4 regions of the Streptomyces sp. NPDC056479 genome follow, and region 2 is predicted to be linked to each of the others. Evidence: riboswitches for the same ligand, from Rfam matches in the RefSeq annotation. Region 2 holds a riboswitch; each other region holds the start of a gene.
What was found. A riboswitch is a leader RNA that binds a small molecule or an ion and turns the genes downstream of it on or off. The one in region 2 is predicted to bind cyclic di-AMP.
Positions count from the first base shown of each region.

Region 1: it holds a riboswitch for cyclic di-AMP, as region 2 does, so the genes downstream of both, ACFQ6S_RS35975 (NlpC/P60 family protein) here and ACFQ6S_RS01195 (peptidoglycan DD-metalloendopeptidase family protein) in region 2, are expected to answer to the same signal.
Region 3: it holds a riboswitch for cyclic di-AMP, as region 2 does, so the genes downstream of both, ACFQ6S_RS41555 (NlpC/P60 family protein) here and ACFQ6S_RS01195 (peptidoglycan DD-metalloendopeptidase family protein) in region 2, are expected to answer to the same signal.
Region 4: it holds a riboswitch for cyclic di-AMP, as region 2 does, so the genes downstream of both, ACFQ6S_RS23895 (transglycosylase family protein) here and ACFQ6S_RS01195 (peptidoglycan DD-metalloendopeptidase family protein) in region 2, are expected to answer to the same signal.

Region 1 covers NZ_JBHTRZ010000011.1:44,553-51,879, forward strand. Annotated here, with positions in the region: gene ACFQ6S_RS35965 (glucarate dehydratase family protein) at 473-1,732, shown strand; gene ACFQ6S_RS35970 (NAD-dependent epimerase/dehydratase family protein) at 1,870-2,928, shown strand; cyclic di-AMP (ydaO/yuaA leader) riboswitch at 3,070-3,274, shown strand; gene ACFQ6S_RS35975 (NlpC/P60 family protein) at 3,283-4,704, shown strand; partial or broken gene ACFQ6S_RS35980 (TIM barrel protein) at 4,760-4,942, shown strand; gene ACFQ6S_RS35985 (hypothetical protein) at 4,956-5,123, opposite strand; gene tgmB (ATP-grasp ribosomal peptide maturase) at 5,192-6,136, opposite strand; gene tgmA (putative ATP-grasp-modified RiPP) at 6,152-6,343, opposite strand; gene ACFQ6S_RS36000 (hypothetical protein) at 6,546-6,734, opposite strand; gene ACFQ6S_RS36005 (esterase-like activity of phytase family protein) at 6,806-7,327, opposite strand, start outside.
Region 2 covers NZ_JBHTRZ010000001.1:279,480-286,806, reverse strand. Annotated here, with positions in the region: gene ACFQ6S_RS01215 (MBL fold metallo-hydrolase) at 1-1,018, opposite strand, end outside; gene ACFQ6S_RS01210 (Glu/Leu/Phe/Val dehydrogenase dimerization domain-containing protein) at 1,269-2,447, shown strand; gene ACFQ6S_RS01205 (TetR/AcrR family transcriptional regulator) at 2,518-3,138, shown strand; gene ACFQ6S_RS01200 (SGNH/GDSL hydrolase family protein) at 3,238-4,023, opposite strand; gene ACFQ6S_RS01195 (peptidoglycan DD-metalloendopeptidase family protein) at 4,323-5,267, opposite strand; cyclic di-AMP (ydaO/yuaA leader) riboswitch at 5,272-5,429, opposite strand; gene ACFQ6S_RS01190 (alpha-galactosidase) at 5,737-7,327, opposite strand, start outside.
Region 3 covers NZ_JBHTRZ010000014.1:157,644-164,970, forward strand. Annotated here, with positions in the region: gene ACFQ6S_RS41540 (esterase/lipase family protein) at 1-314, shown strand, start outside; gene ACFQ6S_RS41545 (M23 family metallopeptidase) at 532-2,064, shown strand; gene pcrA (DNA helicase PcrA) at 2,142-4,625, opposite strand; cyclic di-AMP (ydaO/yuaA leader) riboswitch at 4,998-5,166, shown strand; gene ACFQ6S_RS41555 (NlpC/P60 family protein) at 5,175-6,350, shown strand; gene ACFQ6S_RS41560 (tellurite resistance/C4-dicarboxylate transporter family protein) at 6,693-7,327, shown strand, end outside.
Region 4 covers NZ_JBHTRZ010000006.1:100,783-108,109, forward strand. Annotated here, with positions in the region: gene ACFQ6S_RS23885 (septum formation initiator family protein) at 1-268, opposite strand, end outside; gene eno (phosphopyruvate hydratase) at 380-1,666, opposite strand; gene ACFQ6S_RS23895 (transglycosylase family protein) at 2,045-2,734, opposite strand; cyclic di-AMP (ydaO/yuaA leader) riboswitch at 2,739-2,938, opposite strand; gene ACFQ6S_RS23900 (transglycosylase family protein) at 3,148-4,182, opposite strand; gene ACFQ6S_RS23905 (cytochrome P450) at 4,349-5,629, opposite strand; gene ACFQ6S_RS23910 (nucleoside triphosphate pyrophosphohydrolase) at 5,778-6,761, opposite strand; gene ACFQ6S_RS23915 (SurA N-terminal domain-containing protein) at 6,832-7,327, opposite strand, start outside.

The DNA.
Region 1 (7,327 bases), on a different contig from region 2:
GCAACGCGCTTGTGACTCCTGATGCTCAAGTGCTCAATCCACCTTGGTGCGTTCGAAGTTGACCGAGCAAGGCGCCTTCAGGCCACCCCGCGAGGGGGTTTGGTGAAGGCGCCCTCCCGGCATCCGCACATCGTGCCTGCGCGCCCCGGCCAGGTGGTTCACAGGTTCTGCACACCGGGTGCCGTCACGGGACGCCGGACGGGCCCAGCCCCGTAGGGAGCGCCCGCACACCCGACGTTCGACTGGTCGTACGTACGTGCGACCTCCTCGAGTCGCACACAACCCTCGGTGGCTGGTTTTCCCGGGGTGACCCGAAACCGCCCCACGGAGAGCCTCCGTCAGAGGTCCGGCGAGATCCGGCAACCATGTCTTGACATACGACGGGAGCGATTCATAGCTTGATTGATCATCTAGGTGCGTGAAGTGAGTTCACGTACATGCACATGAACCACGGCCTGGAGGCGGTCCGCGCATGAGCAGCACCGACGGCACCCGGATCCGCGAGCTGATCGTCACCCCGATCGCCTTCCGCGACCCGCCCCTGCTCAACTCCAACGGCGTCCACGAGCCCCTCGCCCTGCGCGTCATCCTCCAACTCGTCCTGGAGGACGGCACGGTGGGCCTCGGCGAATCCCCGGGCGGCGCCGCCCGTCTGGAGCGACTGCGGGCGGCCGCGAAGGTGGTCGTCGGCATGGACGTCTTCGACACGACGGCCGTGACGGCCGCGGTCGACGCAGCGCTGCTGCCCACCGTGCCCAGTTCCCACGAACGCGGCTGGACCACCTCGGCGGTGGAGGTCGCCTGCCTCGACGCCCAGGGCAGGCTGCTCGGCCGTCCGGTCAGCGATCTGCTCGGCGGCAGGGTCCGGGACTCGGTGCCCTTCGCCGCGTACCTCTTCTACAAGTGGGCGCAACACCCCGCCCTCGACGGCCGCCCGGCGGTCGGCGACGACTGGGGTGAGGCGCTCGATCCCGCCGGGATCGTCGAGCAGGCCCGGCTGATGCAACAGCGGTACGGCTTCCGTTCGTTCAAGCTCAAGGGCGGCGTCTTCCCGCCGGACGAGGCGATCGCGGCGATCAGGGCGCTGGCGGAGGCCTTCCCCGGCCTGCCGTTGCGCCTGGACCCCAACACGGCCTGGACGGTGGAGACTTCGCGGTACGTGGCACGCGAGCTGGACGGCGTACTGGAGTACCTGGAGGACCCGACCGCGACCATCCCCGGCATGGCCGAGGTCGCGAACGACGCGCCGCTCCCTCTTGCCACCAACATGTGTGTGATCGCCTGGGAGCATCTGAAGCCGGCGATCGAGCAGAACGCGATCCAAGTCCTGCTGACCGACCACCACTACTGGGGCGGACTGCGCCGCACCCGTGAACTGGCCGCCGTCTGCGAGGCGTTCGGCATCGCCCTGTCGATGCACTCCAACTCGCACCTGGGCATCAGCCTCGCGGCCCTGACCCATGTGGCGTCGGCCATTCCCGGCCTCGACCACTCCTGCGACACGCACTACCCGTGGAACTCGGCCGACGACGTGATCGTCCCCGGCGTCCTGGAGCTGCGCGACGGGGCGGTCGAGGTCCCCACCGGACCCGGCCTGGGGGTGGACCTCGACCACGACGCCCTCGACCGGCTGCACCGGCTGTACGTCGACTCGGGGGTGCGCTCCCGTGACGACACCGGCTACATGCGGCGGATCCACCCGGAGTACGAACTGCGACTGCCGCGCTGGTGACCTCGACGCGGTGCCGGACGCCGGCCGCGGCGAGGACCTTGGCGTCCCGAGCGATCGGGCTCCATCGCAGCCATGGCCCCGCACGGGCAACGCCGCTACCGTGATCGACCGGCTTCCGCGCGGGCGAAGGAGTGAGGGTGGGCGCAGACGGGTCGACGGCCGTGTTGGTAACCGGTGGCAGCGGGTTCGTCGGCAGTCATCTGGTGAAGCGGCTGCTGGAGCGCGGTCATCGGGTGCACGCCACCGTACGGAGCTCGGCGGCCACGGCCAAAGTGCGGCCGCTGCGGGAGATGCAGGAGGCGCACCCCGGGCAACTGTCGCTGTTCGAGGCGGACCTGCTGGCCGAGGGTTCCTTCGACGAGGCGATGACGGCGTGCCGGACCGTGTTCCATGTGGCGTCGCCGTTCCGTATGCCGGAGAAGATCAAGGACGGGCGCCGGGACATGGTCGACCCGGCCCTGCTCGGCACGCGCAATGTGCTGGCGGCCATCGAGCGGACGCCCACGGTGGACAGGCTCGTCCTGACCTCGACCGTGGGCGCGATCTTCGGCGACTACGCGGACGTCCTGGAGATGGACGACGGGGTGCTGTCGGAGCGGTACTTCAACACCACCAGCACGGTGGAGAACAATCCGTACCACTACGCGAAGACGGTCGCCGAACGCGCCGCGTGGGACGCGGAGGCCGCGCAGGGGCGTTGGCGCATGGTGTCGGTCAACCCCGGCCTGATCCTGGGTCCGTCCCTCACGCCCACCTCGGAGTCGGGCAGTCTGTTCCTGCTCCAGGAGCTGTTCAACGGCTACTTCTTCTACGGCGCACCGGACTTCAGCTTCACCACGGCGGACGTGCGGGAGGTGGCCGACGCGCACATCGCGGCGGCCGAGAACCCGGACGCGAAGGGCCGTTACATCGTGGCGTCCGAGACCATGACGTCGTTCCACGAGATGTCCCGCATCCTGCGGACCCGATACCCCCGCGATCTCCGCCTCCCGCGCACCGCGCTCCCGCACTGGCCGGTGCGCGTCCTGGGTCCGGCCTTCGGACTGAGCCAGGATTACATCCGCAAACACCTTGGCATCCGGTTCCGGGTGGACAACAGCCGCAGTGTGAGCGAACTGGGCATCACCTACCGCCCGATCGAGGAAACGGTCCTGGATCACTACGAAGCGTGGCGACGTAGACGCACCGCGCAGTAAATCGGGCTCCCGCTCCGCGCAAGCGTCGAAGGTCACAGAAACGTATCGGACATTTAACGCCTCAACCTTCACGGGAGGCGCACAAGTTGGCTAGGTTACGGCTCAGACCGCACGACGATCTCCGGCGAACCCCGCCGGGACGCGCGGCTTCCGCCGAGTCCGGTGCGCCCGCAGGGTTCACTGGAGCCGGGGACCCAACCGAACTTGGGGTGAATCGGCCAACTGCCCCTCGGGGCACAGGCCGTAGGGCACACCTTCCGGAACAACCGCCCGAACCCTCCCCCAGAGCCTGAACGGCCTGGGGGTACCCCCACCGCTAACTCGGTAGGCGGATCAGGAAGGAGTACGTCGCCCATGGCGCCGGAAGGCACCGCGCGGCCGGGGGCTCTCAGCCTCCCCGGCATGCGCAACTCCGCACTCGCGTCAGCGGCCCTCACGTCGGTGGCCCTGCTCGGCCAGACGGCGGGCGCCACCCCCTCGGCGGCGGACGAGACGCCCAGCCGTGAAGAGGTCGGCCGACGCATCAGCTCGCTCTACGACCGGGCCGAGACCGACTCGGGGACCTTCAACGCCACCCGCGCGGCGTCGACGGGACCGCGCAAGCGCGCCGCCCGGCCGGCGGACTTCGGATCCTCGCCCGCCGCAGCGCCCCGGGCCGGCGAGAGCAGGGGCGGCGACCCCGCACTCGACAGCGTCACCCGGCAGTGGTTCGACGTCGCACGCGCAAAGCTGGGTCCGACCGTGCCGGCGGTGCTGCCGAGCGACCGGACGCCGGACCGGCCCGCCCCGCAGCGGCCTCCGCGCGAGCTGGACGGCCCCGACCGGGCGCGGGACTCCTCCGGCCGCCCGGCGCTGGAACTCACGGCCGGGCCGGCCGCCGAGTCGACGTCCGCTCGGGCCATCGGCGCGGCTCCCCTCGCGGAGCTCACCGCCGGCCCGATCGCCGCCCTGCCGCCCGCCCCGCCGGCACCGGGAGCGGACCTTCAGGCCACCCAGGTCATCCCGCCCGTCCTCGCTCTCCCGGCCGGAAACGCCCCGGACACGGCCTGGGACACCGCACCGGCGGCCGAGCCGCAGCAGCGCTCCGCACTGCGGACGACCAAGGAGCAGAACCAGCGCAAGCTGGACCGGGCCCGGCAGTTGCTGTCCACCTACCTCGCGCGGCAGAACGATCCGCTCACGGCGCCGCTGGTCCTGCCCGCGGCTGACAACTGGAGCGCGACGCCGGATCCGATCCAGCCCTCACCCGAGGCACAGTGGCAGGCACTGCAAGCGCAGTCGGCCGCCGACCTCACCACGGTCCCGCCCGGCGCCACGGCCTGGCCCGCGGCCGCGCCGGCCCCCATCGCCGACGTCCTCGCGCTCCCGGTCACGGACCAGACCCTCGGCGCCTACCCCGCCCTCACCTCGACGGGGCCGCAGGACACCCGGTCCATCCGCGCCCTGGAGTTCGCCCGCGCCCAACTCGGCAAGCCCTGCGTCTCGGGCACGACCGGCCCGGAGGCATACGACGGCCCCGGCCTCACCCAGGCAGCCTGGAAGGCCGCCGGCATCAGCCTCCCGCGCACGGCTCAGGAGCAGGCGATCGCCGGCCAGGGGGTCGCCCTGACCCGTCTGGAGCCCGGTGACCTGGTGCTCTTCCATGCCGGGCACGTCGGTATCTACTCCGGGAACGGCATGATGATCCACGCCCCGGGGCCGGGGGCCATCATCCGCGAGGAGTCGATCCACTACGCCGGCGAGGCGGCGATCCACAGCGCGATACGCCCCGCCTGAGCGGTCGACCGGCCATCACCACCCCGTCTCCTTCGAGGCGGGGTGGTCGTGCGTTGCCCGTATCCACCAGCACCTGGACATCGGCCAGGGCGAGATCGACTGGGACGCCTTCTTCGGCACGCTGCGCGAACTGAACGTCGACGGCGTCGCCACGGCCTGCGTCTTCGCCTGGGAGGAACGGGCCGAGGAATCCTCGGCGTTCATGCTGGACCGCATCCGCAAGGAACTGGCCGCGTAGGCCGCAGGGCAGTTCAGGCGGCCTTCAGCGCGAGCGGCAGGGTGCTGAGGCAGCTGTGGAGGGGGCGACGCTCCCTCAAGTGGTGCCACACGGCGGACAGATCGCTCTCGGCGCGCAGCCGCGGATCGGCCAGATTCAGCGTGTCGATCTCCTCCGGAGCGATCGTCCGCCGCGTGGTCATCGCGTCTTCCTCCCCGTCCCGCCGTTGCCCGTATGTCCCTGGCCCGACCCAACGTAGTGCGGGCCGGCTCACCCGCCGCGGCGTTCCGCCCCGCGCTGCGCCAGCCACAGGGCGACCGTCTCCGCGATGGGCTGCCCGGTCTCCAGCTCGACGAAGCCGAACTGGCCGCTCTGGTTGCACTCCAGGAACCACCAGATGCCGTCCTCGTCCTCGGCGAAGTCGAAGGCGGCGTACGCCAGTCCGGCCAGAGTGACGTACTCGTGCACCGACTTGCCGATGCGGTCCGGGACCGGAACCGGTTCCCAGCCGTGCCCGGTGTCGCCGTAGCGGCCGTCGACCTGGTCGGGTTCGGCGGCCTTGCGTGCGGCGAACAGCCGGGGACCCACGCTGGTGAGGCGGATGTCGGCCCGTTTGCGGACGTACCGCTGGAGCAGCGCGGGCCCGGCCGCGACGGCCGAGAAGTCCGCGTCGGGGCCGACGAGGGTGGTGGGCAGGGCCAGCGCCGGCTCACCGGGCGGCGGCCCCGAGGCGGACTTCACCACGACGTCCCGGTACTCCTCGGCGAACTCCCGCGCCAGCCGGGGTGCCGTGGTGAAGACCGTCGGCGGCACGGCGAAGCCGCTGACGTGGGCGACCCGCAGCTGCCAGGGCTTCAGCCGGGCCTGGTCGGCGTTGCGCGGATGGTTCATCCACCGTGCGGTGGCGGAGTAGAGCATCCCGTACAGCGCCTGCCGGGTCTCGGCGGTCAGCCAAGGTGAGGGCTCGGCCGCGTGCGCGGCCGGTTCGCCGGGCCTGCGCACCCAGATGGAGCGCAGACCGCCCATGCTGAGCACGTGTCCGTTGACCGACAGGTGGCCGTCGAAGTCGCCGTGGGCGTAGTCGGCGGACAGCACGGCCTTGCCCGGCAGGTCGGCGGGGTCCAGGCGCATCACGGGCGTTCCCGTCCCGTGCAGCCTGGCCACCACCATGTCGGCGGTCACGTCCTCCTCGGACGTGAGGATCAGAACCGTCATGCGCGGCCCGGTCCGTCAGTCGTCGAAGTGGGTCGCGGACCCGGCGGTGGACGTCGTCGTGCCGGCCGCGAGCATCAGGTCCGGGTCACTGACGGCGGGGCGTCCGTCGGGAAGAACGTTCAGTTGCCTGGCCGCGTCGAAGTGATAGGGGATCACCGCGCTCGGAAGCCCCCTGGATATCGCGTAGTTGAGAGTGAACGGTCGCACTCGAAGCCTCCACGGTCGTTGTCTGAGTTACCGTCCTTTACGCGTCACTTGCGTAAGGAATTCATCACTTTCCGCCACATCAGGGTGAACGTGGTCACACATCAAGGGCACCAGCCGCTTGCACGGTCCCCACAAGTCACTCATCGGACGCGGCGCGAGAACTGTCACCGGTGACTGGGCGAGCGGTGCCCGGTGGGCCCCCTCAGGCCTCCGCGGCGTCCGAGCGCAGTGCGCGGAGCAAGGGCGGGGCGGCCTGGGTCAGTTGGGTGATCTGATCGTCGATCAGCCCGATGCCTGCGTCGAGCGCCTGCATGCCCGGCGTCGCGCCGAATCCGGCGAACTCCCGCCAGGTGATGACCGGCTGGTGCTCCCGTAAGGCCTCGTACGCCATGGCGGCGCCGGATGTGTCGTTCCGTGTGCTGGACCGATCGCCCCCTCGACCGGTCCAGCCACGCCCGGAGGTCAGCGGAACGCGCGCTTGTCGGCGTGCAGTCGCTCCGCGAGCCGGATGGTGATGAACTCGTTGTCGTCCGCCTGGCCGGCCGTACGGCCCGAGGAGAACGGGAAGTTGTTGTCGTTCAGGACGGCCAGCGTCCGGTCGTCGACGAGGTTCACGTCCTCGATCGTCTGGAAGGGGAAGCGGAAGGTCTCCCCGAAGCCGCCGAGCCCCTTGGGGTTGGCGATGTCCAGCAGGTCGGCGACCAGTGTCTTGTCCATCAGCCCGTCGCCGTTGCGGTCCCGGGTGTCGGCGAGGTAGATCCGCTTGAACTTGGCCGTGTCGCCCTGCCCGCCATCGCGCTCGATGACCAGGAACCGGTGCCGGTCGACGGCGATGGCGTCCCCGATGGCGTTCGCGGTCGACTCCAGGCGGTAGACGAACCGCTTCCCGGTGTACGCGCGCATGCGCAGGTCGAACTCGCTGAACCGCAGATCGCCGGGGGTGTCCCCGTTCACGGTGCCTTCGAGGAGCGGGTAGAGACGGCG
Region 2 (7,327 bases):
CGGCCTTGTGCGTGGCCCGCATCATCCACTCCCCCGGCTCCGCCCACGGATGGGGAGCCAGGTTGAAGGTCCCCCAGTGGATCGGCAGCATGACGCCCGCGGTGGGATCACCGCCCTGAAGGTCGAGGTGGGCCCGCACGCCCTCGTCCGGCGTCATATGGATGTCGGGCCAGAAGTCCGAGTAGGCGCCGACCTGGACCATCGTGGCGTCGAACGGGCCGTGGTCGGCGCCGATGTCCTTGAAGCCGTCGAAGTAGCCGGTGTCCCCGCTGTGGTAGATCCGGTGCTCGTCGGAGGCGACGACCCAGGACGCCCAGAGAGTGTGCTGGGTGTTGCGCAGTCCGCGGCCGCAGAAGTGGCGGGCCGGGGTGGCGGTCAGGGTGAGTCCGCCGACCTTGGTCGTCTCGTGCCAGTCCAACTCGCGCAGCCGGTCGGCGGACACGCCCCAGTGCTCGAGGTGGCCGCCGACGCCGAGCGGTACGGCGAAGAGTGTGTCGGTGTCGGCCAGCGCCTTGATGGTGGGCAGGTCGAGGTGGTCGTAGTGGTCGTGCGAGATGACGACGACGTCGACCGGTCCGAGGGCGGCGAGCGAGAGCGGTACCGGATGCAGCCGCTTGGGTCCGGCGAAGGGGAACGGGGAGCAGCGCTCGCCCCACACGGGATCGAAGAGCACGCGATGCCCGTCGATCTCCGCGAGGACGCTGGAGTGCCCCATCCAGGTCAGACGCAGTCCCGTGGCGGGCGGCTTGGAAAGGTCGGCGTAGGTGGTGGGATGCACCGGCACGGTCCCCGTCGGGGCCCTTCGCGGCCGGGCTTCCTTGTCGAAGTAGAGCTTGCCGAACTCCAGCATCGACCCGGACGGCCTGGTCCGTGCGGTACCTCCGGGGTTCTGGAAAACGCCGTTCCGGAAGTGCGGGGATCTACGGATGCGCGCCATGCGCTCACCGCTCGGATCCACGCCGAAGGCCTCGGGCCGCAGGGCGCGCAGCCCGGAGCTCGGGAAACGGAAACCGGCCACGCTACCTCCAGGTGGATTCGGTGAGGCCTTCCATTATGGTCGGCACCTCCGACAACCCCGGATGCACCCCGGATATGCCCGGGTGCGCCACGTCCGGCCGGGCTCCGGCGTCTCCCGCGAGTCATCCCGACGCCCAAGACCCTTCACCACGTTGACATGTCCCCGCCCCGCTCCGATACTGACTCATCGTTCAGTAGCAGCGCGAGGCCCCTCGATCCCGAGGAGGGCTGCCCCCGACCACGGAGACCCCATGACCACGCCCTTGCTGTCGCTCACCTGGACCGACCACATCACCGGCCGCCAGGGCTTCCTGGTCGTCGACCGGCTGGTGCGCGGCGTGGCCAGCGGCGGGCTGCGCATGCGGCCGGGCTGCACGTTGGACGAAGTCACCGGGCTCGCCCGCGGCATGAGCATGAAGGAAGCGCTGCACTACGACGCCGAGGCGCGGTACGTCCCCCTGGGCGGTGCCAAGGGGGGCATCGACTGCGACCCCCGGGATCCGGAGGCGTACGGGCTCCTCGTGCGCTACCTGCGCAGCATGCGGCCGTACATCGAGAACTTCTGGACCACGGGCGAGGACCTCGGTCTCACCCAGGACGTGGTCGACCGCGCGGCGGTCGAGGCGGGGCTCGTGTCGTCGGTCCAGGCCGTGTACCCGCTGCTCGACGACGAAGCGGGCGCCCGGCGACGGCTCGCGGAGGCGTTCGCGGTCGAGGTCGACGGCATCGGGCTCGACGAGCTGGTCGGCGGCTGCGGGGTCGCGGAATCGGTGCTGACGGCGCTGGACCGGGCCGGTGTGCCCTACTGGCGGACCCGCGTCGCGCTCCAGGGGCTGGGGACCATGGGCGGAGCCACCGCGCGCTTCCTCACGCGCGCGGGGCTCACGGTCGTGGCCGTCGCCGACGTCAAGGGCACGATCGCCAACCCGGCGGGTCTCGACGTCGAGTCCCTGCTGGCGGCACGCGACGCCTACGGCACGATCGACCGCGCCGCGCTGCGCCGCGGTGACCGGGAACTGCCGGGCGACGCCTGGTTGTCGGCCGAGGCGGAGGTGCTGGTTCCGGCGGCCGTCTCGTACGCGATCGACGCCTCGAACCAGGGACGGGTCACCGCCCGCTGGATCGCCGAGGCGGCCAACATGCCCGTACGGCCCGACGCGGAGGAGCTGCTGGCCGCACGCGGCGTCACCGTGCTGCCGGACGTGGTGGTCAACTCGGCCACGAACGCCTGGTGGTGGTGGACGCTGTTCGGGGACATCGGTCCGGACGCGGACGAGGCGTTCGCCCACACCAGACGCTCGATGCGGGCGCTGACCGAGCTGACCCTGGCCCGCGCCGAGGCCGACGGGACGGCCCCCCGTACCGCCGCCCACGCCATCGCCGCGGACCGGCTGCCGGAGATCACCGAGCGGTTCGGCTGGCACCGATGACGGTGGCCGCGCAGGGCCTCGCCCGACTGCGGCCGAAGAGCGGCTCGTGACGAGGCTTTAGGGTGACGGCGTGGCAAGAGTGCGGTTGAGCGTGGCGGAGCGGCGGGAGGAACTGCTGCGCGCCGCCGTGGAGCAGATAGAGGCGCGGGGCGTGGCGGCGGTCAGGATCGCCGACGTGGCCTCGGCGCTCGGTGTGAGCAACGCGCTGGTGCTCTATCACTTCGCCACGAAGGAGAAGCTGGTCGCGGCCGCGTTCACCCATGCGGCAGAAGACGACCTGGCCCATCTGCGCCGGCTGCTCGGCCGCCGCACCACGGCGCTACGACGACTGCGGGCCGCCGTGCGCTGGTACGCGCCCACCGGCCAGGCCAAGGGCTGGCGACTGTGGATCGAGGGCTGGGCGGTGGCGCTGCGCGAGCCCGCGCTCCAGGAGGTCACCCGGGACCTGGACCGGCAGTGGAAGGCGGCCATCACCGAGGTCATCGCCGAGGGTGTGGCCGCGGACGAGTTCGGGTGCCCGGACCCCACCGGCGCGGCCCTGCGTCTCACCGCCCTGCTCGACGGACTGGCCGTACAGCTGACGTCGTACCCGGGCGCCGTCTCACGCGCGCGTGCCCTGGAGTGGGTGGATGAGGCGCTGGCGCGGGAACTGGGGCTGGAACGGGCGGCGTTGACGGCGTCCAGACGGTGAGGAGCGCGGGCGCCGAGTTCGTTCCGGCAGACATGCCTGCGGGCCGTACCGATCAGTGATCGGCACGGCCCGCAGGCACCTGTGGCTCGGGAACCGCTCTCAAGCCACCGACTGGATACGCATCTTGATGTCGTCCGGGGACATGGCGCCCTTGGCCGTCACATGGTCCCCCGACGACTCGCCGCGCAGCCGCCGCCCGATCCACGGCACCAGGTACTCGCGCGCCCAGTGGACGTCGTCCCGGCGAACCTCGAGGGTGCCGCGGGGCGGGAGCGGCGGCCAGGGCTGGTCCGGGTCGGCGGGGATCTCCAGGCCGAGGACCTGACCCGCGCGAAGCGCCACGCGTGTGTGGCCCTCGGGGGACAGGTGGAGCCGGTCGCCGTCCCAGGCCCGGCGGTCCTGAACCGTCTTCAGGGACCACAGGTCGAGCACCGGACAGCCGTACCGGTCGGCGATGGCCCGCACATGACCGTTGTACGTGGCGATCTTGCCGCGCAGATGCTTCAGCACGGGCACGCCACGGGTGTCGAAGCCGGTCGTCACCATGACGGTGCCGACGGCGGAGGTGAGCCGGGCGATCGCCCGCTCGAAACGCTCGGCCACCTCGTCGGGGTCGGTGCCGGGCCGGATGATGTCGTTGCCGCCCGCGCAGAACGAGACCAGGTCCGGGGCCAGTTCTACGGCCTGGGGAAGCTGGTCCTCGACGATCTGGTCGAGCAGTTTGCCGCGCACGGCGAGGTTGGTGTAATCGAAGTCGCCCTCGGGGCGCCGGTCCGCGAGCAGGACCGCGAACCGGTCCGCCCAGCCGACGAACGCCCCGCCGGGGCCGGGGTCGCCGACGCCCTCGGTGAAGCTGTCCCCCACCGCGACGTACGACCCGATCACTGATCTGCTGTCACTCTTCGAATCGTCTGCCACATCGGGACATGATTCACCTTCGAATGTGACCTACGCGACCGTAGGAAGGGATTGACGTGCGGTGAGATAAGCCACTCCCCAAGTGTTGGCCAAACCTGGAATAACCCTCTGAGTAGGGGTGTTGAGAGCGCGATTACCGCCATTGAACTCCGGGCACAGCCACCGGATCATGGGCACATATCGTGGACACACCGAAGGCCGGACCCGGGGATCGAGGTCCGGCCTTCGGTTGCGTGTCAGGCAGGTGGCTTTCGCGCGGGCGGCCGTCAGCCGATGGCGACGCCCTTGGAGCCGAGGTAGGCGACCGGGTCCACGTCCGAGCCGTAGTCCGGGGTGGTGCGGATCTCGAAGTGCAGGTGCGGGCCGGTCACGTTGCCGGTCGCGCCGGAGAGGCCGATCTGCTGGCCCGCGGTCACGGTCTGGCCGGCCGAGACGCCGAGCGAGGACAGGTGGGCGTACTGCGCGTAGTAGCCGTCCGCGAGCTGGATGACGACCTGGTTGCCGTACGCGCCACCCCAGCCGGCGGAGACGACGGTGCCCGCGCCGACCGCCTTGAGCGGGGTGCCGGTCGCGGCGGCGAAGTCGACACCGGTGTGGTAACCGCTGGACCACATGCTGCCCGCCACCTTGTAGCCGGTGCCGAGGGAGGCGCCGGAGAGCGGGGCGGAGAAGCCGTTGGCGGTGCTCGTGGTCTCGGCGGCCGTGGTCGCCTTCGCGGCGGACTTCGAGGCGCTCGCGTCGTTCGAGGACGACTTGGGCGAGGACTTCGAGGACGGCTTCGTGGAGGAAGACGGGGCGGAGGACGAGGACTTGGGGGTGCTCGTCGCGGCCTTCTTGCCGCCGATCGTGAGCTTCAGACCGGGGTGGATCAGCGACGGGTCGTCACCGACGGCCGCGCGGTTGTCGGCGTAGAGCCGCTTCCAGCCGCCGCTGACATTCTCCTCGTTGGCGATCTTAGAAAGGTAATCGCCCACCTTCACCGAATAGGTCCGCACGCCGGCCTTCTTCTCGGCGACCTTCTTCTCCGCCTTCTGCCCGGCGACCGGAAGGGACTGAACGGCCTTTTCCGAAACGGACTGCGAGGGAGCGGCGTGGGCGCCGGTGGCCCCCATGAGCGGGAGAGCGAGAGCGGCGCCGCCGGTTCCGGCGACGGCTATGGAGCGGGTGAAGCGCAGGGACTTCGGGCGGCGATGCTTACCCTTCGCGGGCATGGCGAATTCCTCTCCGGCGCCTGCGAGGTGAGCTGTCGGGTGCGGGCTGGAGATGCCCGGTCGCATCGGGACGCGACTTGACCCCAAGCCGTTCCGGAGACCGGAACAGGCGGTTGTACCTGTGGGTCCCCCGCTCCTGCCGTGGACGGGTGAGTTAGCGCGGGATCCGGTCGGCGGCAGGATTAGGCGTCCGTCCGGATTGGTGGCGAACGTAAGCGAGGAAGACGCATGGGAACAAGTGAGGGGTTCCGTCCGAATGCGTTCCTGTTGATCCCTTGTGGGAATTACCGGTCACCCTGAGTGAATTTTCGGGATCCCGTTCGACTCAAAGCCCCTTGAAAAGCATGTGAATTACGTGGACATGACGGGCGACGCACGGTCACGAATATGACGCTCCTCACGTGACACTGCTCCACCTTCCTTCATTCCAGAGCGAGTTGGAATGAAGGCAACAATTCGGACAGAACACCTAGATGCGACGGAGGCGAATAACCGTCGCATCCAGATCGCCACACAGGCGGGCGTTAAGCCCGTGATGTACCAGTACGGCACCTCGGTGAATTTCGCCCGTTTCAAGGCATTCATACGCACTTGTCGGGTCGAGGCCGCGCAGCCGCAGGGCCGGCAGGGGCTCACCGAAGCTCTGAGCCTGGAGCCAGGCGAGGACGACGGTCTCGTCCCCGAGCACGTACTGCACCGCGCTCAGCCCTCCGCGCGGGGGGCGCAGCCGGTAGAGGTCACCGCGCTGCACCAGGGGACGGATCTCCTTGTAGAGCGTCACCCACTCCCGGGCCTCGGCGAGCTCCTCCTCGGTCCACCGCTCCAGGTCGCCGCCGACCCCGAGCACTCCCGCCATGGCACTGACGAAGCGGAAGCGCAGTGAGCTGGCACGGTGATTGAGCATGGTGGTAGGGCTGTCCGTGACCCAGGCCGCCATGACCCGGGCCGGGTGGATCTGGCTGAAGCCGTGCTGGATGGCGAGACGGTCCAGAGGGTCGGTGTTGTCCGAGGTCCACACCTGGTCGGTGCGGCCGAGCACGCCGAGGTCGATCCGTCCGCCGCCGCCCGAGCAGGACTCGAAGGCGACGCCGGGGTGAGCGGCGCGCAGCCGGTCCAGCAGACCGTACAGGGCACGCACATGGTCGACCCACAGGCGCTGCGGATACGGCTCACCGGGCCAGCCGGCGTCGGAGAAGCAGCGGTTGAAGTCCCACTTCACGTAGTCGATCGGGGCACTGGAGAGGAGCCCGTCGAGCTGTTCCCAGAGGTAGTTCTGGACATCGTCACGGGCGAGGTTCAGTACGAGCTGATTGCGGAATTCCGTACGCTTTCGTCCCGTTTGGTGCTGCACCCATTCAGGATGGGCGCGATACAGCTCGCTGTCCGGATTGACCATTTCCGGCTCGACCCAGATGCCGAACTGCATGCCGAGCGCGTGCACGTACTCGGCGAGCGGCTCGAGGCCGGACGGGAAGCGGTCGGGGTTGGGCGTCCAGTCGCCGAGCCCGGCGCGGTCGCTGGTGCGCGTGCCGAACCAGCCGTCGTCCACCACGAACAGCTCGACGCCGATGGCCGCGGCCCGCCGCGCGAGGAGGCTCTGCTGTTCCTCGGAGATGTCGAACTCGGTCGCCTCCCAGGAGTTGAACAGCACCGGCCGGTCCTGGTCGGCGTCGGGGATCACATACGCGCGCTGGTACGCGTGCCAGGCGCGGCTGGCCCCGCCGAAGCCGCCGTCGCTCCACAGGCCGGCGAAGACGGGCGTCGTGAAGGACTCCCCCGCCGCCAGCCGCAGCAGGCCCGAGTCGTCGTGCCCGGCGCCGCCGGTGATCTGCACGCGCGCGTCCGGAAGTTGGGCCACGGCGATGCGCCAGGACCCTGACCAGCCAAGAGCACAGCCGTAGACCTCGCCGCGCTCCTCCGTGGCGTCCGTGTCCAGCGCGACCCACGGCAGGTGCTGATGCCCGGTGTGCCCGCGGCGGCTGCCGATGACCTTCTCGCCATAGGTGAGCGGGGCCTGCGCCAGCCGGGATTCGGCGCCCCAGCGGCCGTGCAGCTGGGAC
Region 3 (7,327 bases), on a different contig from region 2:
TGGCCAACGCGCACCCCATCGTGCGCCAGATGCGCCCGGGCTCACCGATCCTCGAGGAACTGACCCGCCCCGCACCCGGCTGCCGCACGCACTTCGTGAGCTTCTGGAGCGACCTCGACCACCTGATGGACCCGCTGGAGACGGCCTGTATCGACCACCCGGACCTGATGGCGCAGAACGTCCGCGTCAGCGGCGTCGGTCACCTCGCCCTGCCGGTGCACCCCGCGGTGGCCACCGGGATACGGCAGGCCCTCGACACCGCACGGACGACAGCCGAGGCCGCGGCCCACCCCAACGGCCTCACGGTGGCGTAACGACAGTCGTCCAGCATCGAACAATCTTCGAACACAAGGCCAAACTCGCGCCCACAGTCCGCCAAAACACGGCCGAATGCCCGTTTCCTGCGCGCGCGAAACCTGCCGAAGATTGTCGTGCCCGCGTACTGCCGGGTACAGTCGCCGCACTGCTCTGGCAGCCCCTGTTGTCGAGGCGAGAGAGAAGTTGGTGAACGATCGTCACCCGTCGGGGACCATGACGTCTCCGACTCCGGCTTCCGACGCCGCCTCGGGGCACTACGCGTCGTACGGCACCCAGGAAGCCCACTACGGTGACGCCACTTACGGCGCCTACGACGCCAACGGATTCGCCACCGCCGGTCACGCCGCTCCGACCTTCGACGCCGACCCGCTGTTCGGCAGCCTTCCGGGCGAGAGCACGGGCGCGTACGACGCCACCCAGTGGTCCACCGGCAGCCACCACACCGCGCACTACGACGCCTACGCGGCCCAGCACCAGGCCGCCTACGACACCGGCGCGTACGACACCGCGGCCTGGACGAACGACCACGAGCGGCTCGCCTTCGTCCCGCAGCAGGCCAACGGCCATGACGTCTCGGGCCAGTGGGACGCGAACGCCTGGCTCCAGCCCGACCAGTCCGGCGCCCCGGCCAACCAGACCCAGCACTGGGAATGGGGCACGACGGCCTTCGACACGGGGGCGTACGACGCCACCCAGTGGAACTCCGACGGCACCGCGGCGCAGGCGGCCGACGACTACGAGCAGTCAGCAGAATCCTTCGACCAGCAGGCGACGGCGCACTTCGACCAGATCGAGCACGGCGCCCCCACGGCCTACGAAGACCACTCGGCGTACGAAGATCCCGCGTCCTACGACGGGCACCCGCCGTACGACCACACCTCGTACGACGACCCGGCCGAGCACGAAGCCGAGTTGAGCGCCACGGGCGAACTCCCCGCCGTGGCCCCGCTCCTCGACGACCAGGAGGAGTCCGCTCCGGTCCCCTCCCCGCGCGCCGCCTCCCGCAGCGGGGCGCGCTCCCGTCGCCGTACGCCCCCCAAGCGCTCCGCACTGCTGACGGTCGCCGTGCCCTCGGCGTGCGTGATGGGCGTCGCGGGCATCGCCGCCGCCTCCGTCGGCACGCTGACCGACGACAAGGACGCGTCCACGCTGGCCTCGGAGGGCGAGGCCGTGAGGCCGTCCACGGCGAACAACAAGCTGGACACCCAGTTGGAGAGCCTCTCCGCCGGCGCCGACGACTTCGCCGACCGGGCCAGCCGCACCCAGGAGCGCATCGACCTCAAGGCCCAGCAGGCGGCCGAGAAGCGGAAGGCCGCCGAGGAGGCCGCCCGCAAGGAGCGACTGCGCCCGAAGTTCGCGGTCCCGGTCGCACAGCACGGCCTCAGCGCCTACTTCGGCCAGTCCGGCATCAACTGGATGTCCGTGCACACCGGCATCGACTTCCCGGTCTCCTACGGCACGACGGTGACGGCCGCGACCGACGGCACCGTCCGCACGCAGTGGAACAGCGCCTACGGCAACATGATGATCGTGACAGCGAAGGACGGCACGGAGACGTGGTACTGCCACCTCTCCACCTACCGCGTCGCCTCCGGTACGACCGTCAAGGCCGGCGACCCGATCGCGTACTCCGGCAACTCCGGCAACTCGACCGGCCCGCACCTGCACTTCGAGGTCCGCCCCGGCGGCGGCTCGGCGATAGACCCGCTGTCCTGGCTGCGCAGCCACGGGGTCGACCCGACGTAAGCGACGCCACGGCCCGCTCCACGCCCCCGCCCTTCAGCGGGGGCGCACTTGTCGGTGCCGGAGCTTCGCCGGCGGTGCTAGAGCTTCTCCACGGGCGCGTATCGCAGCAGCAACCGCTTGGGCTTGTCCCCGAAGTCGATCGTCGCCTCGGCGTTCGCACCCGTGCCCTTCACGGCCATCACCGTGCCGAGCCCGAACTGGTCGTGTGTGACGCGGTCACCGACCGCCAGCTGGACGACCGGCTTCTCCGAGGTACGGCGCGTGGCGAAGCCGGAGGCGCCCGAGGCCGAGGAACGCGAGCGGGACGAGGACAGCGACGCGGCGACCCCGGACACGGGACCGGAGGAGACCGGCGCGGTCGCCCCGGTGCGCTTCCAGTCCACGTGCTGTGCCGGGATCTCCTCCAGGAAGCGGGACGGCGGGTTGTACGACGGCTGCCCCCACGCGCTCCGCATCGACGAGCGCGTCAGATAGAGCCGCTCACGCGCGCGCGTGATGCCGACGTAGGCGAGCCGCCGCTCCTCCTCCAGCTCCTTGGTCTGGCCGAGGGCGCGCATGTGCGGGAAGACGCCGTCCTCCATGCCGGTGAGGAAGACGACCGGGAACTCAAGGCCCTTGGCGGTGTGCAGGGTCATCAGGGTGATGACGCCCGAGCCGTCCTCCTGCTCGTCCGGAATCTGGTCGGAGTCGGCGACGAGCGCGACCCGCTCCAGGAATGCCGCCAGTCCGGCGGAGGCCTCGCCCTCGCCCGACTCCTGCTCGAATTCCAGGGCGACGGCCGCGAGTTCCTGAAGGTTCTCGATGCGGGTCTCGTCCTGGGGATCGGTGGACGCCTGCAACTCGGCGAGATAGCCGGTCCGTTCCAGGACCGCCTCCAGGACGGTCGCCGGCCCCGCGCCGGACTCGACGATCGTACGGAGCTCCTCCATCAGCGTGTTGAACCGCTTGACGGCGTTGGTCGACCGCGCGGCCATCCCGTACGCCTCGTCGACACGCTTCAGCGCCTGTGGGAAGCTGATCTTCTCCCGCTGCGAAAGGGCGTCGATCATCGCCTCGGCGCGCTCACCGATGCCGCGCTTGGGCACGTTCAGGATCCGCCGCAGCGGTACGGAGTCCTCGGGGTTGGCCAGCACCCGCAGGTAGGCGAGGACGTCCCGGACCTCCTTGCGCTCGTAGAAGCGCACACCGCCGACGACCTTGTAGGGCAGCCCGACGCGGATGAAGACTTCCTCGAAGACACGGGACTGGGCGTTCGTACGGTAGAAGACGGCGACATCGCCGGCCTTCGCGTCGCCCGCGTCCGTCAGTCGGTCTATCTCCTCGGCGACGAACTGCGCCTCGTCGTGCTCGGTGTCCGCGACATAGCCGGTGATGCGCGCGCCCGCGCCCGCGTTGGTCCACAGGTTCTTCGGGCGACGGGACTCGTTGCGCTCGATGACCGCGTTGGCGGCGGTCAGGATCGTCTGCGTGGAGCGGTAGTTCTGCTCCAGCAGGATCGTCGTCGCATCCGGGTAGTCCTCCTCGAACTGGAGGATGTTGCGGATGGTGGCGCCCCGGAACGCATAGATGGACTGGTCTGCGTCACCCACCACGCACAGCTCGGCGGGCGCGAGGTCGTCCTCGCCGGGCGGCACGTCGACGGGGTGCTCGCTGGTCCCGACGAGCTCGCGCACCAGCGCGTACTGCGCGTGGTTGGTGTCCTGGTACTCGTCCACCAGCACATGGCGGAACCGCCGGCGATAGTGCTCGGCGACATCCGGGAAGGCACGCAGCAGATTGACCGTCGTCATGATCAGGTCGTCGAAGTCGAGGGCGTTGGCCTCCCGCAACCGCGACTGGTACATCGCATAGGCCTGAGCGAGGGTCTTCTCGAAGCCGTCCGTCGCCTGGGCGGCGAAGTCCTCCTCGTCGATCAGCTCGTTCTTCAGGTTGCTGATCTTGGCGCTGAAGGACTTGGGCGGGTACCGCTTGGGATCGAGGTCCAGATCACGGCTCACGAGCGCCATCAGCCGCTTGCTGTCGGCGGCGTCGTAGATCGAGAACGAGGACGTGAACCCGAGCTTCTTGCTCTCCCTGCGCAGGATGCGCACGCACGCACTGTGGAAGGTCATCACCCACATCGCGTTCGCACGCGGGCCGACGAGCTGCTCGACGCGCTCCTTCATCTCGCCGGCGGCCTTGTTGGTGAAGGTGATCGCGAGGATCTGCCCCGGATGCACGCTCCGCTCGGCCAGCAGATGGGCGATGCGATGGGTGAGCACACGCGTCTTGCCGGAGCCGGCCCCGGCCACGATGAGCAGCGGGGTGCCGGAGTGGACGACGGCGGCGCGCTGGTTCTCGTTCAGCCCCTCCAGCAGTGCCGCGGCGTCGATGGCCGGGCGCGGGGCGCCGTCGCGGTAGTAGGCGTCCCGGTCCGGTGGCACGTCGAACTTCCCACCGAACAGATCGTCCGGAACCGGCTCCGGAGCGTGATCGCCCTCGGGCGGTGGTGGCGGCTCTTCCTCGTGGGCCCGTGGGGCCTGGAGGTCCGCCAGGAAGCTGTCGTCAAAGAGGCTGCTCATCGCTCTCCGAGTCTAGGCCGCCCCACTGACAGCCCGCCGCCGCCCCGAGAACATCACACGTTCCGATTCCCGACGATCTTCCGTTCCCACCCACCCGAGAGCCCTCTCACCCCCCGCGACCAGCCCCTCACAACCTGCGATCACCCAGACAGAACGGCCGATTAACCCGACAAAAGCCACTAACCAGCCCACTCCTCGGAGAAGCGCACAAACAGTCACACACTCCCCGAATCAAGCACCTTCAGTCCCGCCCTGACTCAAGGTCACGAAAATGTATCGGGCATATCGAACATCAACCTTCACAGGCGCCACACGAGTTGGCTACCGTGCCGGACAGGCCGTACGACCCCCACCGGCGAACGACGCCGGGCCGCACGGCCTCCGCCGAGTCCGGCGCGTCTCACGGCGCGCGGAGCCGGGGACCCACCGAACTTGGGGTGAATCGGCCCGACTTCCCATCCGGGAGCGGCCGTAGGGCAACCCTTCCGAACCACCCGCCCGAACCCGACAGCTAACTCGGTAGGCGGAGCATGGAAGGAGTCGCCTCCCTTGGCGTCGCACCGCAAGTCGCGTCCCGCTGGTACGCGCGTAGCAGGCATACGGACCCCCGCCCTCGCCACGGCGGCCCTCACCTCCGTCGCCCTGCTGTCCCAGACGGCCAACGCGAGCCCCTCGACGGACGACAAGCCCAGCCTCGAAGAGGTCGAGAAGAAGGTCGACGACCTCTACCGCCAGGCGGAGTCGGCGACCGAGAAGTACAACGCGGCCAAGGAGAAGACCGCGAAACAGCGCAAGCGCGTCGACACCCTCCTCGACGACGTCGCCCAGCGCACCCAGAAGCTCAACGAGGCACGCGAGGAACTCGGCCGCTCCGCCGCCGCGCAGTACCGCACCGGCGCCTCGGCCCCCGACACGGCGACCTTCCTCCTCGCGGACACCCCGCAGGACTACTTCGACCAGAGCCAGCTGATGGGCCGCATGACGGACCGTCAGAAGGAGTCGGTCGACGAGTACGTCACGCAGCAGTCGGCGACGATGGAGAAGCGCAAGGAGGCCACTGAGAGCCTCGAGACGCTCACCGAGTCGCAGAGCGACCTCCAGAACGCGAAGACCACCGTCCAGCAGAAGCTCTCCGACGCACGCGAACTCCTCTCGAAGCTGACGGCGGAGGAGAAGGCCCGCCTCGCCGCGATCGAGAAGCGCAAGCAGGAGGAGGCCGCGCGCAAGGCGGCCGAGCTGGCCCGCCAGCAGGCGGAGGCCGAGCGCCAGCGCCAGGAAGCCGAGCAACAACAGCAGCAGGAGAACACCGAGCAGCCCCCGGCCGACTCGGGCACCTCGGACTCGTCCTCCTCGGACAGCTCCTACGCCACCAAGGCCGAGAAGACCTTGGCCTTCGCCCGCTCCCAGATCGGCAAGCCGTACGTCTGGGGCGCCACCGGCCCCGACTCCTACGACTGCTCCGGCCTCACCCAGGCCGCCTGGAAGGCCGCCGGCGTGGACATCCCCCGCGTCACCTACGACCAGGTCAACGCCGGCACCACGGTCCCCCTCTCCAGCGCCCAGCCCGGCGACCTGATCTTCTTCTACGACGACGTCACCCACGTGGGCGTCTACATAGGCAACGGCATGATGATCCACGCCCCGAAGCCCGGCGCCTACGTCCGCGAGGAGTCGATCTACTACGACGGAGAGTCGTCGATCCACAGCGTGGTCCGCCCCGCCTGACCCGGCCCCTCTCCCCACCACGCGCGCGCGGGCCACTCATAAGGCCACGCGCGCGTGCTTCGTCAGTCGCACCGAAACGCACCCGCACCCGCGTACGGCGGCAAGGGGCTGTGCCGGGGGGTGTCCGCCCGCAGCGGCAGGCGTCAAGAAACAGCACCTCCTGACGCCCAGCAACCGCCGGACCGAGGACGGACACCCCCCGGCACGGCCCCGACCCAGAGCGCACCCGCAGGCGCCAGGCGCACCCCCACTCGCCGAAGCGGGCCGCCGCAGGCATCAACGCACACCCAACCCCCCGCGCGCCCCACCCCCAACCCCCACCCCGCTCCATAGCATCGCCCCATGCCCGCCAGCACCACCCCCACCTCCCCCCTCCACACCTGGTGGTCGCAGCGACCCCCCACCGCCGGCGCCGCCGTCATGGCCACCGGCATCATCTCGGTGGCCCTCCACCAGACCGGCTACGAAACCCTCTCCCGCATCGCCCTGGCCCTGGCCTGCGCAGCCTGGCTCGCCCTCGCCGGCGACTTCACCGCCCGGCTCCTCTGGGACCGCCCGGGGTGGCTCAAGGAGGCGGCCACCCCCGCCGCCCTGACCGCCATCGCCGCGACAACAGTCCTCGGCACCCGCTTCACCGCTCTCGGCTGGGAAACCCTCGCCGAAGCCCTCATGGCCCTCGCCGCACTGCTCTGGCCCGGCCTCCTCATCACGGTGGCCCGCCACTGGCGCCGCCACATGCCCGGCTCGGTCTTCCTGGGCTGCGTCGCCACCCAGGGCCTGGCCGTCCTCGGCGCGACACTGGCCGCGGCCGAGAGAACGTCATGGCTGGCCCACACCGCGCTCGTCCTGTTCTGGGTGGGCCTCGCGCTCTACATCCTCGCCCTGCCCCGCTTCGACCCGCGCCAGATCGCCCAAGGCGCCGGCGACCACTGGGTGGCGGGCGGCGCCCTGGCCATCTCCGCACTCGCCGGCTCGAA
Region 4 (7,327 bases), on a different contig from region 2:
GCAGCTGCTCGACGCGCTGGGCGGCCTCCTCCTGCTGCCGCTGCTGATCGGCGATCTCGGCGCGCTGGGAGACGTACTGCCTTATGGGGTAGGCCAGTGCCACGACGAGGGAGCAGACCACCAGCGCGAGCAGCGCGGCGCGTCCGGTGAGCCGGGAGCGCCGGGCCTGCCGCTTGGTCTGGGAGCGGTAGACACGGGCCGCGGTCTGCTCGCCGAGCAACCGGATCCTGGTCGCGGTGGAGAAACGGTCCCGGTCCTTGACGGCCATCGGCTCTCCGCCTCCCCTTTCACGTGCGTACGTCCCCGCACACGGTACGGGACCGAGTACGGGGACGTACGTACGACTGGCTAAGCCTTACCCAGGTGGGGTCAGCCGGGCTCAGCCCTTGAAGCGCGGGAAGGCGCTGCGGCCGGCGTACACCGCGGCGTCGTCGAGGATCTCCTCGATGCGCAGCAGCTGGTTGTACTTCGCGACGCGCTCGGAACGGGCCGGGGCGCCGGTCTTGATCTGGCCGCAGTTGGTGGCGACGGCCAGGTCGGCGATGGTGACGTCCTCGGTCTCACCGGAGCGGTGGGACATCATGCACTTGAAGCCGCTGCGCTGGGCGAGCTCCACGGCGTCGAGGGTCTCGGTGAGCGAACCGATCTGGTTCACCTTCACGAGCAGCGCGTTGGCGGCGCCGTCGTCGATGCCGCGGGCCAGGCGCTCCGGGTTGGTGACGAACAGGTCGTCGCCGACGATCTGCACCTTGTCGCCGAGCTTGTCGGTGAGGACCTTCCAGCCGGCCCAGTCGTCCTCGAAGAGCGGGTCCTCGATGGAGACGAGCGGGTAGGCCGCCACGAGCTCCTCGTAGTACTCCGTCATCTCGGCGGCGGAGCGCTCCTTGCCCTCGAAGAGGTACTTGCCGTCCTTGTAGAACTCGGAGGCGGCGACGTCGAGCGCGAGGGCGATCTGCTCGCCGGGGGCGTAACCGGCTTCCTTGATGGCCTCGAGGATGAGGTCGAGGGCCTCGCGGTTGGAGCCGAGGTTCGGGGCGAAGCCGCCCTCGTCGCCGAGGCCGGTGGACAGGCCGCGGCTCTTCAGCACCTTCTTGAGGGTGTGGTAGACCTCGGTGCCCCAGCGCAGGGCCTCGGAGAAGGACTCCGCGCCGATCGGGGCGATCATGAACTCCTGGATGTCGACGTTGGAGTCCGCGTGGGATCCACCGTTGAGGATGTTCATCATCGGGACGGGGAGCAGGTGCGCGTTCGGGCCACCGAGGTAGCGGAACAGCGGGAGGTCGGAGGCCTCGGAGGCGGCGTGCGCGACGGCGAGCGAGACGCCGAGGATGGCGTTGGCGCCGAGCGAGCCCTTGTTGTCGGTGGCGTCCAGGTCGAACATCGCCTGGTCGATCAGGCGCTGCTCGGTGGCGTCGTAGCCGACCAGCTCCGGGCCGATCTGCTCGATGACGGCGAGGACGGCCTTCTCGACGCCCTTGCCCTGGTAGCGGTTGGGGTCACCGTCGCGGAGCTCGATGGCCTCGAAGGCGCCCGTGGAGGCGCCGGACGGGACGGCGGCACGACCCGTGCTGCCGTCGTCGAGGCCGACCTCGACCTCGACCGTGGGGTTGCCTCGGGAGTCCAGGATTTCCCGGGCTACGACGACGTCGATGGACGGCACGAGCATCTCCTTCTTCGGATGTGACGCGGGTACGCAGACCGCGGTGGGTACTGCGAGACGAGCCTAACCGGCTCCGGGCGTTCGGCCAGCGGTCGACCGCCCCGTGGACAGAACCGAGAGTAAATTGTTTCCGAACGGAACAAAAACGATCCGCGCTCGGCCCCGTGTCCGGACCCGCGCTCGGACCCGCGCTCGGACCCGCACAAGAAAGAGCCCCGCCCCGGTGCGTACGGGGGAAAACGCACCGAGGCGGGGAGTTCGTGGGGACGGGGGTGGCCCTCACGACGCCTTCACTATGAGGTCCACGGATGTGAAGGCGCTGTGGTTCAGCTGTCGGCCGCGTAGTACCGCGGGCCGCCGGATGTCGCGGCCCGCCGCGCCGGCTTACTTCAGGTGCAGCTGCTGACCCGGGTAGATCAGGTTCGCGTCCTCGACGATGTCCTTGTTCAGCTTGAAGAGGTTCTCCCAGCCGCCCTTGACGTTCTTCTTCTCGGCGATCGAGCTGAGGGTGTCGCCCTTGACGACCTTGTACTCGCCGTCACCCTTCTTGACCTTCTTGCCGGTCGGGGTGGTGACGGTCTTGGTGCTCTTCTTGGCGGCCGGGCGGTCGGCGGAGCGGGAGGCCGACTGCTGCTCGGAGGAGCGGGTGGTGGTCTCGCTGCTCTGCGAGGAACCACTGGCGGAGGAGCCGTTGTAGGCGGCGCTCGACAGGCCGGTGCCGCAGTTCGGCCAGGCACCCTTGCCCTGGCCCGCGAGGACCTTCTCGCCTATCTCGATCTGCTGGGCCTTGGTGGCCTGGTCGGCGGTGGAGGCGTACTGGGTACCGCCGTACGCGGCCCAGGTGGAGGCGGAGAACTGCAGACCGCCGTAGTAGCCGTTGCCGGTGTTGATCGACCAGTTGCCGCCGGCCTCGCACTGGGCGACGGCGTCCCACTCGGAGGCGGTGGCGGCCGAGGCGCTGCCGGCGGCCATCAGCGGGGCGGCGACGGCGGCGGCACCGGTGACGCCGACGACGGCGATGGCGCGAGCGGCCTTGGACGGACGACGGTGCTTGCCCTTGCTGGAAAACAGCATGGTTGGATCCCCTCACCGACGCCTACGAGGTGAGCTGTCGGGTTCGGGCCGGTTGAGTTGCCCGGCCGCGCACGTTCGCCTCTCGGCTCCCGCTGCGCGACTTCACCCCGAGCCGGTTCCGGCCGTGCGGCCCCGAAGGACCTCAACTGCCGGACCCGGCGCAAACCTTGGGTCCCCCGCTCCTGCCTACGGCGCTTGACGCGACGACTGTTCCCGTACGGCCGCCGGCAGGATTCGGCGTGACGGCTGTCGGGGCTCGCACTGGTGGCGAGCGGTCATGACCGTAGACACGCGAATCGGGGAATTACAAAGACGATCAGGGCTTCTGAGATCTATCTCTCACTGCTTTCAAAACGGACATTACATGGCGAAACGTGACGCGAACTGCCGCTGTTTTTCGCCCTGTTCGACCATTATTCGGCAGGGACGTCCAGGGTCTGACCGGCGAAGATGTGGTTCGCGTCGGCGCCGATGGCCTTCTTGTTCGCGTCATACAGCGCGCGCCACCCGCCCTCGAGCTCAAGGGAGTCGGCGATGGAGGCGAGAGTGTCGCCGGGGCGGACGCTGTACGAGGCGTGGCGACCGGAGGACTTGACGGCGCCCTCGACGGCGGCGCTCTCGTCGGCGCTGGGGCCGCGATGACGCCCGGAGCCGGCCGCCGCGTCGTCGATCGACCCGGTGTCGACAAGGCTCCAGGAGCCCGCATCCTGCTCAGAGTTGTCCTGATTGTCGCTCTTGGGGGTCTCTATGGGAGAGCTGTCCGGCGACTGTGAGGCTTCCGAGTCGGGTGACGCATCGGACTTCGCAGACTTGTCGGCCGAAGCGGACGATGAGGGCGAAGACGAGGAATTATCGGGCGATTCGGACGAAGCGTCGGATGAGTCGCTCGGCGAGTTCGAGGCATCGCCGGACGAGGCCGACGCGCCGGAGGACTCGGAATCACTCGATGAATCAGATGAACCCGACGAGCTGGACGAGCTGGACGACTTGGGCGAATCGAGCAATCCGGAGGATCCGGACACCTCGGAGGGCGAGTCCTCCGCCACCCCGGTGTCGAGGTCGACCGAGCCGGACGCCTTGGTGAGCCCGTTGAGCACCGCACAGGTGCCCCAGGGGCTGGTCCCCCGGTCCGCCAGGACGTCCTGCGCCACGGCGATCTGCTGCGAGCGGCTGGCCAGGTCGGGGGTGGAGGCGTAGTCGAGGCCGCCGAACTTCTCCCAGTCGTCCTGGGTCAACTGGAGTCCGCCGTACCGCCCGTTGCCGGTGTCGGCGCTCCAGGAGCCGCCGCTCTCGCACTCGGCGACCTTGTCCCACACATTGCCGTCGGCCGCGCTGGCGCCCGAGGCACCGAGGAGCGGGATGGCGATGGCGGAACCGGTCACCCCGGCCGCGACGAGAAGAGCCGGAGCCTGACGAGGGCGACGGTGACGACCGTTCCCGGAGAGCATGCGGGCGCCTTTCACGAGACAGCAGTGACTGTGGCGCGTGAAACCTGGGCGCCTTGTTGATCCGTGAACGTATAGGCAGACGATCACTTGTCACAAGTTAATGCCGCGTAGATCACGTGAAGATCACAGACTTGAGCGCATGTCACGTTCGCGAGGGCGGACAGACTCACCCAAGCGGGGTGAACTCCACCGGAAGAGTGCGCAGTCCGCGCATGATCAGTCCGCCGCGCCATCTCAACTCCCCCGGATCCGCCGCGAGTCGGAGGTCCGGGAGGCGGGTGAGGAGCGTGCCGAGGGCGGTCTGGCCCTCCAGACGGGCGAGCGGGGCGCCGAGGCAGTAGTGGATGCCGTGGCCGTAACCGAGGTGCTGGTTGTCACGGCGGCCCAGGTCCAGGACGTCCGGGTGGCCGAACCGCGCCGGGTCGCGGTCGGCGGCGGCCAGGACGACGAGGACGGCGTCGCCGGCCGCGATCTGCTGCCCGCCGATGGTGAGCGGCTCGGTGGCGAACCGCCAGGTGGCGAGCTCGACGGGGCCGTCGTAGCGCAGGAGTTCCTCGACGCCGGTCTCGAGGAGGGCGGTGTCGTGGGCGGCCAGGGAGGACTGGAGACGGGCGCGCTGCTCGGGGTGGGTGAGCAGGGCGTAGGTGCCGTTGCCGATGAGATTGACGGTTGTCTCGAAACCGGCGAACAGCAGGATGAAGGCCATGGCCGCGGCCTCGTTCTCGGTGAGGTGCTCACCGTGGTCGGAGGCGCGGATCAGGCCCGAGATGAGGTCCTCCCCGGGGTCGGGGGTGGCGGGGAGTGCCTCGCGCTTGCGGTGGATGAGGTCGGCCAGATACCCGCGCATCTTCTTCACCGACCGCGCGACCCCGCCCCTCGGGCCGCCCTGGTGCCGGATCATCATGCCCGCCCAGTCCCGGAAGTCGTCCTGGTCCTCGCGGGGGACGCCGAGCAGGTCGCAGATGGCGTAGATGGGGAGCGGGAAGGCGAACTCATGGATCAGGTCGGCACTCCCTTTCCGCGCGAACTGGTCGATGAGGTGGTCCGTGAGCTCCTGCACCCGGGGGGCGAACTCGGCGACCCTGCGGGGCGTGAAGGCCTTGGAGACGAGCCGGCGGAGCCTGGTGTGGTCCGGCGGGTCGATGTTGAGCAGATGCGTCATCAGCTCGGCCTTGCGTTCCCCCGGGATACCGGTCTTGCCCTTGGCGTGCGCGGGCTCGTCATGGTGAGCCGGGTTCTTGGAGAGCCGGGGGTCGGCGAGGGTCTGCTTGGCGTCGGCGTACCGGGTGACCAGCCAGGCCTCCACCCCGCTGGGCAGCCGGGTCCGGTGCACGGGGGCGTGCTCACGGAGCCAGGCGTACGCGGGGTAGGGGTCGGTGGCGAACTCCCAGGTGAAGAGCTCGGGGGCCGCGGGGGTGGGGGTCGGGGGGTGGGGCTGGTTGGTCACTCCTTGACGGTAGCTGGCGGGTTGGGGGATTTGCCGAGGGGGCGGGAAGCGGGGGCCGTCTGGGGGGAGTGCGAAGGCGAGGGGGCCGGGAAACGAGGGTTCTGCTGAGGGCGCGGGGAAGCGGGGAGTCCGGCGAGGGCGGGGGACGCTACTGGGCGCCGAGGCCTTCAACGGCTCGCACCGCGTCCCGGTAGGCGCGTGCCGCCACCCGCAGGGCCGCCTCCGGGTCCACCCCGGCCGCCTCCGCTCTGACCGCCATCGCCAGCAGCTCGTACCCGAGGCCCTCGCCCGTCGGCAGCGGCACCTCAAGGCCCGCCGTCCGCACCCGGGACGCCAGCTTCGCCGCGAGGGCGAGTCCCGGCTGGCCGAGGGGGATGCCCTCCGTCACCGACTCGCGCTGCTTCTCCACCGCCTTGGTGCGCAGCCAGTGCTCCTTGACCTCCTCGGGGGTCGTCGCCGTCTCGTCGCCGAAGACATGGGGGTGGCGGTGGATGAGCTTGGTGACGATGCCGCCGGCCACGTCGTCGATGGAGAAGGGGGCCTCCGGGTCCTCCTCCGCTATACGGGCGTGGAAGACGACCTGGAGGAGGACATCGCCCAGTTCCTCGCGGAGTTCGTCGCGGTCGCCGTCCTCGATCGCCTCGACGAGTTCGTAGGCCTCCTCGATGCCGTACTTCGCCAGGCCCTTGTGGGTCTGCTGGGAGGACCACGGGCACTCGGTGCGGATGCGGTCCATGACCTGGACGAGGTCGAGGAGACGGGCGCCGGGCAGGTCGTAGGAGGCAGGGAGCAGTTCCAGGTCCGGCATCTGGACGCGGCCGGTGCCGGCGAGGCGGGCGAGGCCGTCGGTGAGTGCGGGCTCGCCCTCTCCGGTCGCCACGACCACGGCCGTGCGGCCGCCGGCGCACGCCTCGATCAGGTCCTGGGCGGTCGGGGCGGCCTCGTCGACGCTGATCCCGGCCTCGCGCAGATACGGCAGCTGCGGATGCGCGCCGTCCGCGCACAGCACACGGTCGGCGGAGTGCAGCACCTGCCACGCGGGCCAGGACAGCAGGCCGGGGGCGACGCGGTGGCTGGTGGTGAGCAGGACGATGCGGCCGGGGGCGGCGGCTTCGGGACTGGTTGCGTTCACGATCCGAACGTAACCCAAGCGACCGACGACCCCCGGAGTTATCCACAGGCCGGGCGGGACAGCCCGGCGGTCACATCGTCTGCGGCGTCCCCGCCGCCGTCACCTCGCGCACCCACGGCGTCTTGGCGTCGGCCCGGCTGCTCTTCTGGACGTCCCAGGTGCCGTAGCGCGGGTTGAGGTCGATGTCGAGCCTCTTGGACGCCTCGGCCAGCGCGTTCCAGAAGGCGGGCTTGCCGGTGTCGGTGCCGAGGCTGGTGGCGAGTTTCTGGGCCTCGAGCTGGAGGCGCAGGTTCTCGTCGAGGCGCTGCGGCGGGATGCCGTACTGCTGGAGCCAGGCGGCTTCCAGGGCCTTGGCGCCGCCGACCTGGTCCTCCAGTTCGCCGCGCATCCCCTGGATCTCCTTGCGGGTGACGCTCACGCCCGCGTCCTGAGCGGCCTCGTGCAGGACCTCGTCGAGGACCATGTTGTGCAGGACGTCGCGCGGGAGGCTGCCGGACTTGGCGATGACCTGCGCGTACGCGGCCTCGTCCGGCACGGCCGCGCGCTGTGCCGCGCGGACCTCGCTC